DNA from 2 places in the Acetobacter sp. KSO5 genome. Region 2 is predicted to be linked to the other one. Evidence: predicted binding sites of a transcription regulator. Region 2 holds the regulator's gene; the other holds the start of a gene.
The links. Region 2 encodes HrcA, which represses chaperone genes, less so after heat shock. Its sites were predicted from a motif close to GTTNGCACTCNCNNNNNGNGAGTGCNAAC; they were not measured.

Region 1 (6,651 bases), 940 kb from region 2:
GACCCCATGTCCATTCCACATCTTCTAAAAACGTTTTGGGAGAAGCGGGCGAATCTGACATTTTATTCCTCTTAGGTAATCAACCCGAGCTTAAAAAAACAAGTTGGATCTTACTCTAAATTATAAAGTAAGGCCTATCCAGCGATAAAGGTTGGAGGCAAAAAATGTTACATAAGTTCATAAGGGTTACGATGTGTCGACTTGTGTGCAAAATAATAAATAAAGGAGGTATTATTACAAAAGAAAATTACGAATGTGTTTGTTGTGTGTCGAGTGTTTTAAAATAAAAAAGGTGGATGCACTATGGAGTGCATCCACCTTTCGAGAGGCTTTAGAAGCTTCTAAGAGTAATAAAACTTTACTCTTAGAAGTCCATACCACCCATACCGCCCATGTCAGGGCCGCCAGCCGGAGCGGCTTTCTTTTCAGGGCGTTCTGCAACCATGGCTTCCGTGGTGATCAGCAGGCCAGCAACAGAAGCTGCGTCCTGCAGAGCCGTGCGGACGACCTTGGTCGGGTCGATGATACCGGCGTCAACCAGGTTTTTGTATTCGCCAGCCTGTGCGTCGAAGCCAAAGGCGTATTCTTTGGATTCCAGCACCTTGTTGGCGATAACCGCACCATCTTCACCAGCATTGTGAGCGATCTGGCGCAGGGGAGCCTGCAGAGCCTTGCGGATGATGTCGCCACCAACGCGCTGATCGTCATTGTGGTAGTGCAGGTGAGACAGGTTAGCAGAAGCGCGAGCCAGAGCCGTGCCACCACCCGGAACAATGCCTTCTTCAACGGCAGCGCGGGTTGCGTGCAGAGCGTCGTCAACGCGGTCTTTGCGTTCCTTGACTTCAATTTCCGTGGAGCCGCCAACGCGGATCACGGCAACGCCACCAGCCAGTTTGGCCAGACGTTCCTGCAGCTTTTCACGGTCGTAGTCAGAGGAGGTTTCCTCGATCTGCGCACGGATCTGCTTGCAACGGCCCTTGATTTCTTCGGACTTGCCAGCACCATCAACGATGGTCGTGTTTTCTTTGTCGATACGGACTTTTTTAGCCGTGCCGAGCATGGGTAGCGTGACGGTTTCGAGCTTGATGCCGAGGTCTTCGCTGATGACCTGGCCACCGGTCAGGATGGCGATATCTTCCAGCATGGCTTTACGACGGTCACCAAAGCCCGGAGCCTTAACAGCAGCAATTTTCAGGCCACCGCGCAGCTTGTTGACAACCAGCGTTGCCAGAGCTTCACCATCCACGTCTTCTGCAATGATCAGCAGCGGACGGCCGGACTGCACAACAGATTCAAGCAGCGGCAGGATCGGCTGAAGAGAAGACAGCTTCTTTTCATGGATCAGGATGTAGGGGTTTTCCAGATCAGCCGTCATCTTCTCCGTGTTGGTCACGAAGTAGGGGGAGATGTAGCCACGGTCGAACTGCATGCCTTCAACCACGTCCAGCTCGGTCTGGAAGTGCTTGGCTTCTTCAACCGTGATGACGCCCTCGGAGCCCACTTTCTGCATGGCTTCGGAGATCATCTGGCCGATTTCGGCTTCACCGTTAGCGGAGATCGTGCCGACCTGAGCGGTTTCCGCCGGGGTGGTGATCTTCTTGGTGTTCTTCTTCAGTTCCTCAACAACGGCCGTGACAGCTTTGTCGATGCCGCGCTTGAGGTCCATCGGGTTCATGCCAGCAGCAACAGCCTTGTGGCCTTCGCGAACGATAGCCTGAGCCAGAACGGTTGCCGTGGTCGTGCCGTCACCAGCGATATCGTTGGTTTTGGAGGCCACTTCGCGCAGCATCTGTGCGCCCATGTTTTCGAACTTGTCAGCCAGTTCGATTTCTTTGGCAACAGACACACCGTCTTTGGTGATGCGCGGTGCGCCGAAGCTCTTGTCGAGCACAACGTTGCGGCCTTTGGGGCCCAGCGTCACTTTTACAGCGTCAGCAAGGATGTCAACGCCACGCAGCATACGCTGGCGAGCGTCACCACCAAACTTTACGTCTTTGGCAGCCATATCAAATTCTCCTGTGAGAGATCAGTTTATAAGGTCGAAAAGCGGATCAGCGCGTCACACTCAGGCGGAAATCACGCCCAGAATGTCGCTTTCTTTCATGATCAGCAGCTCTTCGCCGTCGATCTTCACTTCCGTGCCGGACCATTTGCCGAACAGAACGCGGTCACCGGCCTTGACATCAAGCGCCACAACCTGCCCCTGCTCATTACGAGCGCCAGGACCTGCGGAAACGACTTCGCCTTCCATCGGCTTTTCTTTTGCCGTGTCAGGGATGATAATGCCGCCAACCGTCTTCTCTTCGCTTGCGAGACGACGAACGACTACTCGGTCGTGTAAAGGACGAAACTTCGTCATTATGGATCGCTCCACATTCTTTTTTGCTGCGGTGGCGCCCTTGTCAGGAAGCGACACCACCTGCATCTACCGCGCGTAATAAACGCCGCGTTGCGTTAGCACTCCCACCCCGGGAGTGCCAAAACAGGAGATAGGTTTGTCCTCCTCCTGAGTCAAGAAATGTGGAAAACTTTCTTCAACCTTTAATTTTCACTCACAGGGAGTCGCACCATGGGACAAATCATCACACTTAAGGCTGCGGATGGGCACGAATTTTCAGCCTATGAAGCTGGCCATGCCGACATGCCCTATGCACTGGTTGTGGTGCAGGAAATTTTTGGCGTGAACAGCCATATCCGGCATGTGTGCGACACATTTGCCGAGCATGGTTTCCACGTTATTGCCCCTGCATTGTTTGACCGTGCCGAGCCGGGTGTGGAGCTGGGCTACGAAAAAGCTGATATTCAGACTGGCCTGGCGCTACGTAGCCGTATTCCGCTGGCGGAAACGCTGCTGGATCTGGAGGCTGTCTCGGCTGCGCTGAATACCGCAAAGGTTGGCATTATCGGCTATTGCTGGGGTGGCCTGCTGGCGTGGGAAGCGGCCTCCCAGACCAACAGTTTTGCGGTTGCCGTTGGCTGGTATGGTGCTGGCATTGCAGCACGTATTAATGAGACTCCGCGCTGCCCTGTTCAGCTTCATTTTGGTGAAGCCGACACCACCATTCCACACACAGATGTGAGTACCATTCGCTCCGCTCATCCTGAGATTGAAATTTATATGTATGACGGAGCAGGGCACGGCTTTGGCTGCTCACAGCGGGCTTCGTTTGATCTGGATGCCTACGAACTGGCGCAGAAGCGCAGTGTTGCCTTTCTGGAAGCGCATCTGCGGTCTCACGCCGGACACAGAGCACCGGCAGAGGGTATTTTGATTGACAAGACCGCATCTTCGTGACCCGATAAGTACATCCTGTAACCGGTCATATGGTTGTCCGGTAGGAGATATCAGGGAAAGTTACCCGCCTATGCCGACCGGTACAGTTAAATGGTTTAATGCCACTAAAGGCTTTGGTTTCATCGCACCTGACGATGGGGGCAAGGATGTCTTCGTTCATATCACAGCTGTGCAGGCTGCTGGTCTGCGTGGTCTGAATGAGAATGAGAAAGTCTCATACGAACTCGTGACCGAGCGTGGTAAAGTTGCCGCGACTGAACTTAAGCCGATCTAAGTCGGCTTAAGACGAAGGGCCACAAAGCCCGGACGTGCGTTTTGGTCTGCCTGTTTGGTCTGCTTATTGGGGTCCAGCTGGCAGCCGGACTGCGCGATTTTACAAAAATACTCTGATTTCCCGCGCTACATCTGCCAGCCCCAGACGCCGGACTTCCGCTCCGGGGGGGAACGCTGACAGCAGGCGAGACGGTGTGCGACGATCCAGCAGCACAAAGACACCTTTATCTGACTGGCTTCTGATGAGCCGTCCAAATGCCTGCCGCAACCGCAGGCGCGCAATTCGGTCATCATATCCCGTGGTGTCACCTCCTGAGAGGTGAATACGGCGTTCTCTATGCAGAATGTCTGGACGCGGCCACGGCACCCGCTCAAAGACAACCAGACGCAGGGCATTGCCCGGAACGTCTACCCCGTCGCGCATGGCATCCGTGCCCAGCAGGCAGGCATGTTCCTCTGTGCGGAAAATATCCACCAGCGTTGCGTTATCCATTGCGTCGACATGCTGGGCGTAAAGTGGGAGCCCCTGATCTTCCAGCGCGGGAGCGATGCGACTATGCACGCCGCGTAACCGGGAAATGGCGGTAAACAGGCCCAGTCCGCCGCCGCCGGAGGCTTCAAACAGAGTGCGATAGGCTGCGGCCAGATCGGCAATGCTGGCGTGGTCCACATCCGTGACAATGAAGGTGCGCGTCTGCCGCGCGTAATCAAACGGACTGGTCAGACTGGCGCGAATGGCCGGAGAGGGAAAGTGATTGGCTCCGGTGCGGGCTTCCGCCGCTTCCCACGCACGCTCGGCTTCCTCGCTTTCCGGCTCATCCTGTCCATGCGGCGTGTCTGACTGATCGCGCAGCGTGGCGGATGTGATGAGCATCCCCTGCGCAGGCATAGCCATGACAGCAGCAAAAGGAATAGTCGGGTCCAGCCAGTGGCGGTGGAGACCGACATCATGTTCGCCGGGGCGCTGCTGTTGCCGCCTGTCCAGCCGGATGAAGTGAATGTGGGTTGGCGTGGTATCGGCCGGTGGTGGCTGGTCCAGAGCATCGAGCATGGAAATCCATGCATCCAGCCGCGTGATGGCGCGCCGGCGAAGACCGCGCACCATGGCTTCAATGCGGCCACGAGTCACACTATCCAGAGAGTCCGCATCATCCTGCAAGCGGGCCTGTAGACGCTCCGCAAGCGTGCGCAATGGTTCAGCAATCCGGCTGAGCGCGCGGGCCAGAGCTTGCCCGGTTTCTGGAAGGTCCGGGATAAGCGGATGCAGATCACATTCCAGAGCCCCATACTGATGTGTCTGCCGTCGGTCCTCGCTGCGTGCCAGCACTTGTTGGCGGAGGAGGCGGAGGAAGCTCTCGGTCGGGTTTTCCAGCACCGGTTCCGGAAGAATGGGCTGTGGCGGAAAAAGCGCGTCCGGATCATCAATCGGGGGGGGCTCGGGTGGTGATGTCTCGGACGACTCAGCATCCGCCAGTCTGGCGGACCAGCCGGGAGCGGGCAGGGCATGAGCCGCCATAAGGGCCGCATCCAGCGGGGCTTCCAGCTTGGGGAACCCCACGACCAGATCATCCAGTCGTCGTTTCAGACCACGGGCACGAGAGCGACGGCCTTCCGCCCCTAGCAGCCAGCGGCGGAGTTCGGCGGCTTCCAGGCCTGAGAGTTCGGCAGAAAACGCGCCATCGGCTGCGTCGGCCAGATGATGGCCTTCGTCAAAGATATAACGGGAGGGGGTGGCGTCTTCTTCCGTTTCTTCGGAATTGTCGCCCATAGCGGCCTGTGCATACGCTGCCTGCGACATGACCAGGGCATGGTTGGCAATGACCAGATCTGCCTCCCGCGCCCGGCGGATGGTGTGTTCCACAAAACAACGCTGATAATGCGGGCAGGCCCCGTGAATACATTCACCACGCCGGTCCGCAACGCCAAACACGCTTCCCTGACCATACAGATCGCCAAACCAGCCGGGCAGATCGCCTCCCAGCAGGTCCCCATCTGCGGTGGCGCGGGTCCAGCGGGCCAGCATGGCAAGGGCGATGGTCACACCTGCCGGGCGGGAGGCGGCACTATTGACGGCCTCTTCCATGTTCAGCAGGCAGAGATAATTTTCCCGGCCTTTACGCAGTACAATATGGTGGCGTCGTGTCGCGTCGTCGGGAAAAAGCCGATGCGTTTCCTGTTCAATCTGGCGTTGCAGATGGCGCGTGTAGGTGCTGATCCACACGCTGCCGCCATTGCGTTGCGCCCAGACGCTGGCTGGGGCGATATAGCCAAGGGTTTTGCCTGTGCCCGTTCCGGCTTCCGCCAGCACCACCGCAGGATTGCCGCGATGCGTGCGGGGTTCAAACGCTGCTGTGGAAACGCTGGCAAAATCAGCCTGACCAGCCCGGCTTTCCGAGCCTTCGCCCAGCAGGGTTCGCAGCCGTGTGCGAGCTTCTGCCGGTGTGATGGGATGCGAGGCTGGTGGTGGGCGAGGGGCGACATCTTCCCATTTGGGCAGAACGCGCCAAACGCGCAGGGCGTCACCCGGTTGCAGAGCGTCTTCTGGCAGATTGCCCTTGCCGTCTAGCTTGTCTGGCAGGCCCAATGTTTCGGCTACGGTGCCAGCCCATGGCCATCCGGCCTGTGCCAGCCGAACGGTCAGGGCAGCCAGCATTTCTCCCAATGGCCCGGATTTCTGGCGGCCCAGTTCTGCCAGCATGATCTCTACTAGTAAGGGGAGAAGGTCCGCTTCGGCGCGGCCAATCCGGTCATCTTCTACTCCGAGTGCTAATGCCAGCCCACGTGGTGTCGGGGCAGCTGTACGAGCCGGGTAGACAAAGGTGAACAGCTCCAGCAGGTCCAGCCAGGGGGAAGGCTGGCCCGGAGGCGGCAGGTCCAGCTTGCGCGCAACGGAGGGCGCGTGAACCACCAGCGGGCAGGGCATGCTGTCCAGCCGGGCGCGGAGTTCTGATGCGGAGAGTGTAAGAAACTCGCCGTCTTCTGTCAGAAGGGAGAAGCCACGATGATGCGCCGTAACGGCGGGCGCGTCGTGCGCAGAGGGGAAGGACGCCTGCATGGAGGTTCCACCTTACGCAATCTGCGGT
Region 2 (6,651 bases):
GCGCTGCAAGAGGGGGGAGGGAGGCAATAACCGTCCGGACGCCTTCAAGGTCCAGAGTGGTGTAGGGAGAAGCCTGCTGCAATTCTGGCGTCGTCATGATGACTCTGTTTTTCCGGGCTTAGTCATGCCGTGTGGGTGAAGGCTGCCCACACAGCAAAGGAAACGCACGGACAGGGCGTGTCACCCTGTCCGAAAAACACCTTAATCCAGACAGGCCTGTTTGAAAGCCTTAAACGCGTGCGCGCGGTGGCTGATGGCGTTTTTCTCGGCTTCTTCCATTTCGGCAAAGGTCCGGTTTTCACCCTTGGGGGTAAAAATCGGGTCATAGCCATGGCCTTTTTCACCGCGCGGTGGCCAGGTGATGCTGCCATCCACACGGCCTTCAAAGCTGCGGGTGGTGCCATCCGGCCAGGCAAGGCACAGCACGCAGATAAACCACGCATCGCGTTCGTCCGAGCCAATGCCCTCTTCAATACGGGCCATGGCGGCAGGGAAGTCCTTGTTCGGGCCTGCCCAGCGGGCGGAGTAAATGCCCGGAGCGCCGCCGAGTGCGCTGACGCACAGGCCGGAATCATCCGCCAGAGCGGGCAGGCCGGTGGCTTTGGCCGCAGCCAGAGCCTTAAGCGCCGCATTGCCGGCAAACGTGGTGGCGGTTTCTTCCGGTTCTGGCAGATTGAGGTCCCCGGCAGACAGCACGGTGACTCCAAAATCCGCCAGCAGCGTGGAAAACTCTGCCAGCTTGCCGGCATTATGGCTGGCCAGAACCAGTTTGCTGCCAGCCTCCAGTTTGCCGTGCGTCATGTTAGCGGTTCTCCGCCGTTTCAACGGCCAGTGTCTGGGCGTCAAACAGAACGGACACGCCGGTGCGGGCCAGAGCAAACAGCTCGTTGAAGGCATCTTCCGTGAAAGGTGCCTCTTCTGCGGTGCCCTGAATTTCCACAATGCGGCGGTCGGCGGTCAGCACGAAATTGGTGTCGGCTGCTGCTGCACTGTCTTCTTCATAATCCAGATCCAGCACTGGGCCGGCTTTGGTCAGACCGCAGGAGACGGCGGCAACCTGCCCGCGCAGCGGCATGTGGCTCAGCACGTTTTTGGCCACCAGCTGGCCAAGGGCCAGACGCAGGGCGACCCATGCGCCGGTAATGGAGGCGCAGCGCGTGCCGCCATCGGCGTTCAGCACGTCACAATCCAGCGTGATGCTCATTTCACCCAGAGCAGCCAGATCCACTACTGAGCGCAGGGAGCGGCCAATAAGGCGCTGGATTTCCTGCGTGCGGCCAGACTGCTTGCCCTTGGCGGCTTCACGGTTGCCACGGGTGTGGGTGGCGCGGGGCAGCATGCCGTATTCTGCCGTGACCCAGCCGGTGCCTTTGCCGCGCAGGAAGGGCGGAACCCGGCTTTCAACACTGGCGACGCAGAGAACTTCCGTCCCCCCGACGCGGATCAGCGCCGAGCCTTCCGCGTGGCGGGCAAAGCCGGTTTCAATGGTGACGGGGCGCATCTGGTTGGGCTGGCGGCCGGAGGGACGCATGGGAAGCTCCTTAAGAAAGATTATTCTCTGCACATAAAGTGCTTTTGGCGGGAGCGAAACCATGGAGCCGTTTCATTGTTTTTCTTGTCATGCAGGACGGAGATGCGCAGAAGCAGAAGAGTCCTGTTGTGAAGGAGGAGCCTGACCCTCATGAAACGTGGTCTGCGACCTGCAAAACCCGTTCTGCCGCCGGGGCTGGATTCCCGGTCCGCCACCATTCTGCGTGAAATTGTGGAGGAATATGTGGCCAGCGGGGAGCCTGTGGGCTCCCGCACGCTGTCCCGTCGGCTTGGGTTGCCGTTGTCTCCGGCCACCATTCGCAATGTCATGGCGTCTCTGACCGAAGCAGGCTTGCTGTTCTCCCCCCATACGTCCGCCGGACGCCTGCCGACGGAAGCCGGGCTGCGCCTGTTTGTGGATGGTTTGTTACAGTTTGGCAGCCTCTCGGAAGAGGAATGTCGCGCTATCGGGCAGTCGCTGGAAGCGCGGGGGCGGTCCTTGCAGGATACGCTGACGGAAGCATCCTCCCTGTTGTCCGGCATGTCTGATGCGGCCGGGCTGGTGATTGCGCCAAAAGGGGAGGGTGGCGTCAAACATATTGAATTTGTGGCGTTGGGCGGCAACAGGGCACTGGTGGTGCTGGTGGGCACGGATGGGCATGTGGAAAATCGGGTGATTGAAACGCCCGTTGGCATGCCGCCTTCTGCACTGGTGGAGGCCGCAAACTATCTGAATGCCCACACGATTGGGGCGACCCTCCCGGACCTGCGGGAGCGGGTCGGGGCGGATATTGCCGAAAATCGCAGCGCTTTGGATCAACTGACAGCCGACGTGGTGGAAAGCGGTCTGGCGATCTGGGGGGGCGGCGGAGATGAACGCGGCGGCACCCTGATTATTCGCGGGCAGGGCAAATTACTGTCGGATGTAGACGGGCAGGAGCGACTGCTGGCCATTCAGGCCTTGTTTGACCGGCTGGAGCGGCAGGAAACTATGCTGCGTCTGCTGGAATTAGCGGAACATTCAGAAGGTGTGCGTATCTTTATTGGTGCGGAAAGCGGGCTGTTTGGCGGCACCGGCATGTCCATGGTCGTGGCCCCGGCGCGGAATGAGGCCAACAGGATTGTCGGCGCGATTGGTGTCATTGGCCCCACACGCATCAATTACGGCCGGATTGTCCCGGTTGTGGATTATACGGCGCGTTTTTTGGGTGAAATGCTCGGTTAAGGGCAAAATTCGCCATCATCTGGTCAGGAAGGGCGACGAGACTGAAGACGGCAGCGCATGAGAATGGTAAAGGACCAGCATGACAAGAACTCCGTCTTCTGGTGAACCCGGGTCTTCTTCCAATAATAATGAGGGAAGAGACGCATCTTCCCGACATGGTCCCGCATGGCGCAGGCCGCGTTTCCGCCAGTGGCGGGGGCTGCTTGGTACCGTCGCGGCTCTGGCGCTGGTGGGCACCACGGGGGCGGTCGTCCTCATCTGGACCCAGTACGAAGGGATTGTGGCCGATCTGCCAACGGTTGAAGGGCTGCGCACCTATCAGCCGCCGGTGATGAGCCGCCTTTATGCGTCGGATGACCGGCTGATTGCCGAACTGGCGGATGAGCGCCGCGTGTTTGTGCCCTCCAGCGCCATCCCGGACCGGGTGAAGAACGCCTTTATTGCTGCGGAAGACCAGAAGTTCTGGACCCACAAGGGCGTGGACCCCATGGCCATTGCCCGTGCTGGTCTGACGGATCTGACGCGCGGCAAGGGACGCAGGCCGATTGGTGCGTCCACCATCACGCAGCAGGTGGCGCGTGTCATGCTGCTGGGCAGTAATGCTGTTTCCATGAAGCGAAAGGCCAAGGAAGCCTTCCTCGCCATGCGGATTGAGCAGGTTCTGCCCAAGGAAAAGATTCTCGAAATCTATCTGAATGAAATCTATCTGGGCAGCGGTGCTTACGGGATTGGCGCTGCGGCGCAGACCTACTTCAATAAACCGCTGGATCAGCTGGATGATGCGGAAGCGGCCTTCCTGGGTGCGCTGCCCAAATCGCCCACCAATTACAATCCGGTTCGTTTCCCTGAGGCCGCCCGTGGCCGGCGGAACTGGGTGCTGGAGCGTATGGCGGAAACCGGCGCGCTGACGCATGAAGCAGCACGCGCTGCCGAGGCTGAGCCGCTGATCCCGCATACGTTTGTGCGCCCCGGTCCGGCTCCCGGCTCCGAGTGGTTTGCTGAGGAAGTGCGCCGCCAGCTGCTGGAAAAATACGGTCAGGATATGACCATGCAGGGCGGGCTGGATGTGCATACCAGTCTGGACCCCGCCCTTCAGCTGACAGCGCAGACCGTGCTGCGGCAGGGGCTGATGGCGTATGACCGTGCGCATGGTGGCTGGCGTGGTCCGGTGAAGCACCTGCAAACCGTCAGTGCCTCTTCATCTGAGGCAGAATGGGTTGCTGCCCTGAATGCGGAAGCTGTGCCGCTGGGCATGCTGGATCAGTGGCGTCTGGCCGTCGTGCTGGACCCGGCACATGGTCGTGTTGGCTGGCTGGAAGGTGCTGTTGTGCGCCGTGGAGCCGCCATGCAGGGTGGCACACCGCAGACGGGTGCGATTCAGGATCGTGATCTGTCCTGGACCCGGCGTTTCAGGCTGCTGAAAGCGGGCGATCTGGTGATGATCGAACCGCAGGCCGGAAGCAGCCGCGTGGCCTTGATGCAGGTGCCGCATGTAGAAGGTGCCGTGGTGACGCTGAATGCCCGCACCGGGCGTGTTATGGCGCTGGTGGGCGGCTGGTCGTTCCAGACCTCGCAGTTTGATCGTGCCACGCAGGCGCTGCGTCAGCCCGGTTCGTCCTTCAAACCATTTGTGTATTTGCAGGCGATGGAGCAGGGTATTTCGCCCTCGCAGTCGTTTGATGATTCGCCGGTGTCGTATGGCACCTGGCACCCGAACAACTACGAGAAGGATTTCTGGGGGCCCACCTCTCTGCATGACGCCCTGCGGGAATCCCGCAATCTGGTGACTATCCGTCTGGCAGCCCATATCGGCATCAAGAATGTGGCGGATCTGGCGACCCGGATCGGGCTGGTGGATTCCATGCCGCACGTGCTGCCCGCAGCGCTGGGGGCTGTGGAAACCACCGTGCTGAAGGAAGCAGGAGCCTACGCTTCCCTTGCGGCAGGTGGCCGGAAAGTCACTCCTACCCTGATTGATGATGTGCAGGACCGTGAAGGCCATGTGATCTGGCGGCCGGAGGGCATTTCTCTGGTGTCCGCGTCTGCGCAGACAGGGGATGCTGCGGCCACGCCGCCCGTACCCGGCCAGCCTTCGGATGCCGATGCCATCTTCCCTGATGCGCCCAAGGGGCAGGACGCAGGCAAGGTTCCCGCACCGGCCGCAGCGCCTGTGCAGGATAATGCCGTCAAGATCATCATGCCGGGGCAGGATGAGATTCCGGAAGTGCAGGATAATCGCCCGCGTGTGGCCTCGGAGCAGAGCGCATTCCAGATTACGACCATGCTGCAGGACGTCATCCGGCGTGGAACCGGCGTGCAGGCCGGGAAGGGGATTGATAACCCCGTGGCTGGCAAAACCGGCACCAGCCAGAACTTTAATGACGCATGGTTTGCAGGTTATTCGCCTGATCTGGTGACGGTGGTGTGGATCGGATTTGATACGCCGGAGTCACTGGGTAAGAACGAAACCGGCGGGGCTATTGCCGGGCCGATCTGGAACAAGGTGATGAAAACAGCACTTGAAGGGCGGCCGAAGCTGGATTTTGCCGCGCCGGAGGGGGTCACGCTGGTGCGGTATGATACGGGTCGTGGTGTGGCGATTGATGCCTTTAAACCGGGCCAGATTCCGGGTGTGAGCGTCAGTCTGGCGGATAACGGCGCCTCGCATGAACTGACGGCGGCGGATACGGGCGCGGAAAACATGCCGGATTCGGAAAGTGATATGGCGGCCGGTGCCGGTCAGTCTGGCACAGGCGCCGCCAGCCCCGGTCAGACTGCAACACCGGGTGCAGCAAAAGCGCCCCCTGCCGCGTCCGGGGGTGACATTGGCATGGGCGGCCTTTATTGAGGCCGTTCACACGTAAGAATTTTATAAAGACCTGATGGAGAGACGGCCCGATGTCGGCTGAGACAGAAGCCCTTAATGACCAGATCAAGCAGTCGGTGGCACTGCTGAGGAGGCATCTTTAACTGGGATGTCGCCCAGGCTCGACTTGCCGAACTGAACAACCGGGCAGAAGACCCGGATTTGTGGAATGATTCCGACGCCGCCCAGAAGTTGATGCGTGAACGCACTCTGCTGGCCGGGCAGGTGGAAGGCGTGCAGAAGCTGGAAACCAGCGTGCAGGACGCCTGTGAACTGGTGGAACTGGCGGAAGCCGAAGGGGACGCGGAGATTGTGGCGGAAGCTACAGCAGCCCTGAAGGCTCTGGCGGAAGAAGCCAAACGCCGTGAGACCGAAAGCCTGTTGTCTGGCGAAGCGGATAGCAACGACTGCTATCTGGAAGTCAACGCCGGTGCAGGCGGGACGGAAGCGCAGGACTGGGCAGAAATGATGCTGCGCATGTACACCCGCTGGGCGGAAGCGCATGGGTATAAAGTAACGCTGATGGAAAGCTCGGAAGGTGAACAGGCTGGCTTGAAGTCTGCTACCATTCTGGTTTCCGGCCCGAATGCCTACGGCTGGCTGAAAACCGAGGCCGGGGTGCATCGTCTGGTGCGTATTTCCCCGTTTGATGCCGCGGCCCGCCGTCAGACGTCCTTTGCATCCGTCTGGGTCTATCCGGTGATTGACGATTCGATCGAGATCGAAGTGAACGATTCCGACCTTAAGGTGGATACGTTCCGGGCATCTGGTGCGGGTGGTCAGCACGTTAACAAGACCGATTCGGCCATTCGTATTACCCATATGCCCACGGGTATTGTGGTGGCGTGTCAGACCGACCGTTCCCAGCATCGCAACCGTGCAACGGCTATGCAGATGCTGCGGGCCCGTCTGTATGAGGCGGAACTGCAGAAGCGTGAGGCTGCGGCAGCGGCAACAGAAGCCGCCAAGACAGACATTGGCTGGGGGCATCAGATCCGCTCTTACGTTCTGGCCCCGTACCAGATGGTGA

Region 1: the regulator HrcA is predicted to act here: its motif matches at 2,454-2,482, upstream of groES (co-chaperone GroES).

Annotation. Positions count from the first base shown of each region.
Region 1 is NZ_CP172014.1:2,395,836-2,402,486, reverse strand. It holds gene ACHQGU_RS10785 (HAD-IIIC family phosphatase) at 1-61, opposite strand, end outside; gene groL (chaperonin GroEL) at 365-2,005, opposite strand; gene groES (co-chaperone GroES) at 2,066-2,359, opposite strand; gene ACHQGU_RS10770 (dienelactone hydrolase family protein) at 2,570-3,295, shown strand; gene ACHQGU_RS10765 (cold-shock protein) at 3,366-3,569, shown strand; gene ACHQGU_RS10760 (ATP-dependent DNA helicase) at 3,669-6,623, opposite strand.
Region 2 is NZ_CP172014.1:73,540-80,190, forward strand. It holds gene mtnK (S-methyl-5-thioribose kinase) at 1-97, opposite strand, end outside; gene rdgB (RdgB/HAM1 family non-canonical purine NTP pyrophosphatase) at 202-801, opposite strand; gene rph (ribonuclease PH) at 803-1,531, opposite strand; gene hrcA (heat-inducible transcriptional repressor HrcA) at 1,682-2,755, shown strand; gene ACHQGU_RS00360 (penicillin-binding protein 1A) at 2,835-5,603, shown strand; one part of gene prfB (peptide chain release factor 2) at 5,654-5,722, shown strand; one part of gene prfB (peptide chain release factor 2) at 5,724-6,651, shown strand, end outside.